Stieleria varia: one gene and its partner. The protein of the gene in region 1 interacts with the protein of each later gene in a pairwise test. Links are inferred from orthologs where the notes say so. Each region holds a gene or a part of one and is shown on either strand. Other genes may lie near its edges.

Region 1 (3,098 bases):
TGAGTCGCGTGAATAATCCGGGCTGGCGTTATCGGCTCATAAGAACTGCGTAACGCACTCAATCAACTGCCCCCAATGTCAGCCTGGAAAGGCTGACGTACGTCTCTAACTCAGCGGGCTAGCTCAACGGGCTTGCTGGCTTTCTGCGACGTCGGCCACGTGATGCGAATTTTTCTCGCACTTCGTGTACGGCAGCGATCAAACGGTCGACTTCATCGGCACGGTTGTAGAAATAGAAACTGGCTCGCGCCGTTGCGCTGATTCCTAGAGAAGCGTGCAAGGGCATCGTGCAGTGGTGCCCGGCTCGAACCGCGATCCCACGTGTGTCCAACCATTGCGCGACGTCATGCGCGTGCACGCCCTCGACCGTGAAACTGACGATACCGCTTTTTTGATCCGGCCTTGGGCCGACGATTGAGACGCCGTCAATCGCTCGCAGTCCCTCATCGGCTTGCACCGTCAATTGGCGTTCATGCTCGTGAATGTTGTCCATCCCGATCGCCGAGACGTAACGGATCGCTTCGGCCAGCCCGATGGCTTCCACGATCGGCGGCGTACCGGCTTCGAATTTATCGGGCAATGACGCGGTCGTGAACCCGGACGTGGTTACCGTATCGATCATCGCCCCACCGCCCAAAAACGGCGGCATCTCATCCAACAATGTTTCTTTCCCATACAGCACGCCAATTCCAGTCGGTCCGCAAACTTTGTGACCGCTGAACACAACGAAATCACTATTCCATTGCTGGACATCGATTTTTCGATGGGGAACGGCTTGAGCCGCATCCACCAACGTCACCGCACCGACCGCTCGAGCCAATTCGCCCCACTGCTGGACAGGAAAATCGGTTCCCAGCACGTTACTCGTTGCCGTGAACGCAAAGAGTTTTGGACGCAGTTCAGCGAGCATCTGCGATACGCGTTGGGTATCGATCGTAAAGTCATCTTCCAACGGCACGAACTCGATTCGGCATCCGACACGGCTTGCCAACTGATGCCAGGGTACGATGTTTGCGTGATGCTCAGCGATGGTCAGTAAGATCACATCGTCGGGACCGATGTTCTGATCGCCCCAGCAACGCGCGACCGCATTGATCGCCGCAGTGGCTCCGGCTGTGAAAACGATTTCGCATCGCGATCGGGCATTGAGAAAGCGTCGTGTTTCCTCTCGCGCCTGTTCATACGCCTCCGTCGACGCTTCGCTCAGCGTGTGAATCCCCCGATGCACGTTGGCGTAGTATTCTCTGTAACAACGATCCATCGCTTGCAACACCGCATCGGGGCGTTGTGTGCTGGCGGCGTTGTCCAAGAAGGCCAGTGCCGCGCCGCTGTTGGTGACGCGACTCAGGATGGGAAAATCGATTTGGAATCGTTCGGGATGGGGCAACATCAAATTCAGCTTTCTTCGCTCAAACTGGGGCCGCCGAAATGCGGTCCATCTGAGTCGTCCTCGGAGTCACCGGCGTCGACCGGTGCGTGAATGGCGCTTTGCAGGACTCTCCATGAGAGCAGACAGCACTTCTGGCGGTTCGGTGTCAGTTTTGGGCCAAACAGCTCCAGCATCTCGTCCGCCGAAAACGCTTTGACTTCATCCAGCGTCTTGCCTTCCACCTTTTCGATCAGCATCGACGCGGAGGCTTGACTGATCACGCAACCCTCACCCTCAAACCATGCTTCCTCGATCCGCCCGTCATCGCTCAAACGCAAGCTCACTTGAACGACATCGCCACACAGCGGGTTTTTGCCTTCGTCGGCGTGTGTCGCCGATTCCAGCGGTCCACGGTGATAGGGATCTTCGTAGTGATCCAGCACGTGTTCTTCGTAAATGTCTTGTTCGCTGGGCATTTTCTAGAAAGTCCGATCCTGTGAAACGTCACGATGAAACGCTGCCGACGCTGAGATTTCCCGCCTCGGGGGTCCAAACTGAGCTTAAAACGATTCGGTCGCGCGTACACTTTGACACCAAAGTGCAGCGTGACCAGGTAATAAAGTCTACGCAAGGTGTCAAAAATCGGCGAGCGGTCTTTCGCTGACTCTGTCGGAAGGTAAGAAAGGCCGCCGAAAAGGCCCATCCGTGTCGATTTCGGGCGGCTCCAAAACCGGTCGTCCCCCCACGCGACCAAAATAATGGAGCGAACCGGCAAAAACGGTTTTTCAGCAGTGAAAGTCGCCTCAAATGGCAGGGGTGATGGATAAACAGGCTCAAATCGGAGTATCCTTGGCGGTTGTCAATCGCCAATGAACATTACGTCCAGCGTTCCTTTGTCCAGTTTGATCGAGCCCAATCGCGACGACTTTGCCTCTTCGGCCACTGAGGTTGCCGGAGTGGGGGCTCTGCATGGGTTGAGTTCTACTGACAAACCCGCCGACGATGGTCAGGTGCACGACCACGATGACACTGCGAAAACAGCACAGGTAGCAAGTGTTGACGCCACATCAAGCTCGCCAACATCTAAACTCCAGACGTTGGGCTCGCCGACATTGACCGTCCAAGTCACGGCGATGGACCGACTGAGTGAAGCGGAACTCGATCGTTGGCGGATGATCCGCGCGATGCGTCCAGAGTTCTCAACGCCGTTTTTCTCGCCAGAGTTTTCTGCGGCCGTTCACCGTTCCAGGGGTGATGTCCAAGTCGCAATCCTTTTCGACGAATCGCAAGCCGACGGGTCTCAGCCTATCGGCTTCCTGCCGTTTCACCGCTTCCGAGGTTCCGCCGTTCCGGTGGGGCGATTCCTCAACGACGCTCACAACATCATCTGTCCGCCTGATGTGCAGATCGATTGGCTGTGGCTGTTGGAACAGCTCGACGTCAAAGCGTTCGACTTTCACGCCATGGTTGGGGCCGAAGCAGAGACGTTGGCACCTCACAGCCACGGACTCATTCAATCCTTCCGCGCCGATGTCGGCGACGACTCAGCGGCTTATCTGAAGCGGCTTGGGAAAGCACACAAGACGATCGGACGCCAAGGACAAAAGACACGAAAGATGGAGCGAGAAATCGGACCGGTGAGCTTCGTCTTTGACTGCCGAGACACCCAGCTGCTGCATCAAACGATCCAATGGAAACGCGAGCAGTATCAACGCACGCACATCTTGGA
Region 2 (3,252 bases), 1.9 Mb from region 1 along the record:
AGTGGTCGACCGGAGAAGTCATGTGGGTTGACAATCGTCGGACGCGATCGTCGGTTGCACAAGTGAACGACCATTTGTTGGTTTGGGACGAGGGCGGACAATTGCAAGTGATCAAGCCGAACCCGAAGGGGCTGGACGTGATCGCGGCTTGGGACATGGCAGAACCGGCGCAACAAAGCGACGACAAGGACGCCAAGATTCGTCCCGCGCTAAGCTACCCCTGCTGGTCGGCACCGATTGTCATCGGTGATAGACTGTTGCTTCGTGGCGATCAGTACGTTGTCTGCCTGAGATTGGCGACGCGATAAATGCCCCCGTTGAATCCCAGGGAAATCGAAGTGAGTAAAGACGAAGAACACGTGTTGGTCGTGCCAGAATCGGTGGTGAACGAGATCGGGTATTTCGAAGGATTCGAGGCCGATACGGCTAAGTATCTCGGCCCGATACTGAAATCTGACCAATTGTCGTTCCAGCCACGCAGCAAGATGGAAACGGACCCGACCTTCAAGCAGTTGATTCCCTACGTGTTGTTGGAGTGGACCGATGAGCAAGGAAGATTGAATCTCTTTGCGTACACACGTGGTGGCGGTTCAGGTGAGAAGCGGTTGCACGCGAAGCGAAGTGTCGGGATTGGCGGGCACATCAGCGCCGAAGACGCCGAAGGAGAAGGCGACACGTACGAAACCGGAATGCAACGCGAACTGGCCGAAGAAATCCAGTTGGATGCGGAGTACACCCACACGGTCGAAGGATTGATCTACGATCCGTCCAACGATGTCGGCAAAGTTCACTTGGGTGTGGTGCATCGATTCGTCTTGACGGCTCCGCACGTGGCCAGCAACGAAGCCGATTTGGCCGAAGGTGGCTTCGTCGCCGTCGATGAACTGAAATCCCAGTCGGAGAGTTTGGAGACATGGAGCCAACTGGCCGTTGCCGCGTTGTACTCGTGAAATGATCTATCTGGACCACCATGCCACGACGCCTTGCGATCAACGGGTCGTTGACGCGATGCTGCCTTGGTTGACGCAGTCGTTCGGGAACCCACACAGCACGTCGCATTCGGCGGGGCGTGTTGCGGCGGACGTGGTCGCGCGTTCGGCAGCATGTGTGGCGAGGCATCTTGGGTGCCCGGCTGAATCCATCCTGTGGACCAGTGGTGCGACTGAGAGCAACAACCTGGCGATCCGTGGAATCTGTGGTCACCCGCGGCAAAAACGTCGTCACCTGATCACCTGCTTCACAGAACATCACGCCGTACTGGATGTGGTTGCCGAGATCGAGCAAAACGGATGGCGTGTCACACGCGTACCAGCCTATCCACAGGATCACGAGCTGGCCGGATGTGTGGACCTGGATGCGTTGGCTGGAGCAATCGATGAGGACACGGCGCTGGTTTCGGTGATGTGGGCCAATAATGAGATCGGAACGATCAGCCCGATGCAACAGATCGCTCATTTGTGTCATCAAGCAGGTGCCCTGTTGCACAGCGATGCCACGCAAGCCGTTGGTCGTTTGCCCGTGGACATGAAGTCCGTCGATGTCGATTTGCTCAGCGCTTCGGCGCACAAGTTCTATGGGCCAAAGGGAATTGGAATTCTCGTCGTGGGAAACGGGAATCGGCGTGTCCGTTTGCGTCCGCAGATCGTGGGTGGTGGTCAGCAACGCAATCTGCGTAGCGGAACGCTTGCTCCGGCATCCATCGTCGCGTTGACAACTGCTTTGGAAATTGCTGTGTCGGAGATGAGCGAGTCCGACGCTCGAATCAGACAGCTTCGCAAAGTTTTTTGTGGCAAGTTGTTGGAGTGTATTGAAGGGCTTGTACTCAACGGCATCTCACTGGAATCCCCGCAGCGTTTGGCTGGGAACTTGAATGTGCGATTACCGGATGTGGAAGGCGAGTCGTGGATGGCTGCGGCGCCCGATGTGTGTTTCAGCAGCGGCTCGGCGTGCAGCAGTGTGGATGCGAACCCAAGCCACGTGTTGACGGGGATCGGATTGACGGAATCCGAGGCACGCAGAAGCGTTCGATTCGGGATCGGAAAGTTCACCACCGACGAGGAGATCACACAAGCCGTTCGCTTACTCTGCGATGCCTACCGCCGCATCAAACCGGCTTGAATGAGGAGCGACGATTGTCGTTCGACTTTCCAAGTCGAAAACGAACGAACCGTAGGTCATGCTGTGTATGACAAAATACGCTGTACCGTCGAGCCGGACTCAGTCAGTCGATCGACGATGCGAAAACTTCTTTGCCATTTTCGTGTAAGGATGGCGAAATCATGTGTTTAACTGCTGTCGGGTAGAATGTTCGCTTTGCCACAGCAGCCGATCGCACCGTATGACACAGTTCCCAGAAACACGCGAAAGCCTGATTGTTCAGGTCAAGAACCCGGAAGACCGGGCGGCGTGGGAGCAGTTTGTCTCGATTTATCGACCGGTGATCTTTCGCACCGCCGTCGCTCGCGGGTTACAGGACGCTGATGCTCAGGATCTTGCACAGCAGGTCCTGTTGGCGGTGGCTTCGGCAATTGGTGATTGGGAGAAGCGGGACGGGGCCACGCGATTTCGTCATTGGCTGGCCAGAGTCACTCGCAATGCGATCGTCAATGCGTTGTCTCGTGGCCCAAAAGACCCGGCAGCGGGTGGGTCGTCGGTTCAGCAATTGTTGGCTCAGTTTCAGCAGACTGATCCGGAGACGGAATCGCTGATCGATTGGGAATATCGTCGCCAGCTTTACCAGCAAGCCGCGAAGATCGTTCGCAGTGATGTCCAGCCCGACACTTGGCGTGCGTTCGAGCTGACCGTCATCGACGGGCAAAGCAATCGGGCGGCGGCAGATCAACTCGGAAAATCTCTTGGAACCATCTACACGGCTCGCTGCCGAATCATGCAGCGACTGCGTGACGTGATTGCCGAACTGGAGGCATCAGAAGCATGAATCAGCAAGTTTGTGATCCGAATCGACTTTCGTCGTTTGTGCGTGGAGAACTGAGCGACCAGGCTGAGCGGGAACTCACTTCGCATCTGGACGAATGCGAATCGTGCGGTCTAGCACTTGAGCAGCAAGTTGCTGAAGCCTCCGCATGGCGCGAAGCCAGCGTCTTTCTCGGTGAACCGGTCGCTCAGGCACATGAAGCCGAGTTTTCAGTCACTCGCTCGCGCGACGCGCAGATCGAGTTGGTCTTGTCGCAGCTTTCGCCCACCGACGACCCCGACTCGCTCGGTCGAATTGGCGGCTATGAAGTCACTGGT

The links.
Region 2: the proteins of sufU (region 1) and Pla52nx_RS21015 interact in binary tests that used the Escherichia coli proteins (3 or more experiments, as listed by UniProt). The link is inferred for Stieleria varia from one-to-one orthologs.

The regions. Positions count from the first base shown.
Region 1 is NZ_CP151726.1:4,268,876-4,271,973, reverse strand. Bases 121-2,894 are described here. They hold sufU (Fe-S cluster assembly sulfur transfer protein SufU), read right to left. Parts: upstream 1,846-2,894; coding sequence 1,396-1,845; downstream 121-1,395. Other genes in these bases: Pla52nx_RS14350 (GNAT family N-acetyltransferase), read left to right, coding at 2,239-2,894; Pla52nx_RS14360 (SufS family cysteine desulfurase), read right to left, coding at 121-1,390. Outside these bases: more of Pla52nx_RS14360, read right to left, coding at 119-120; more of Pla52nx_RS14350, read left to right, coding at 2,895-3,098. UniProt on the Escherichia coli protein: A scaffold on which IscS assembles Fe-S clusters. Exists as 2 interconverting forms, a structured (S) and disordered (D) form. The D-state is the preferred substrate for IscS.
Region 2 is NZ_CP151726.1:6,196,532-6,199,783, reverse strand. Bases 97-3,024 are described here. They hold Pla52nx_RS21015 (cysteine desulfurase family protein), read left to right. Parts: upstream 97-930; coding sequence 931-2,118; downstream 2,119-3,024. Other genes in these bases: Pla52nx_RS21005 (protein kinase domain-containing protein), read left to right, coding at 2,935-3,024; Pla52nx_RS21010 (RNA polymerase sigma factor), read left to right, coding at 2,339-2,938; Pla52nx_RS21020 (NUDIX domain-containing protein), read left to right, coding at 339-950; Pla52nx_RS21025 (PQQ-binding-like beta-propeller repeat protein), read left to right, coding at 97-308. In the rest of the region: more of Pla52nx_RS21025, read left to right, coding at 1-96; more of Pla52nx_RS21005, read left to right, coding at 3,025-3,252. UniProt on the Escherichia coli protein: Master enzyme that delivers sulfur to a number of partners involved in Fe-S cluster assembly, tRNA modification or cofactor biosynthesis. Catalyzes the removal of elemental sulfur from cysteine to produce alanine.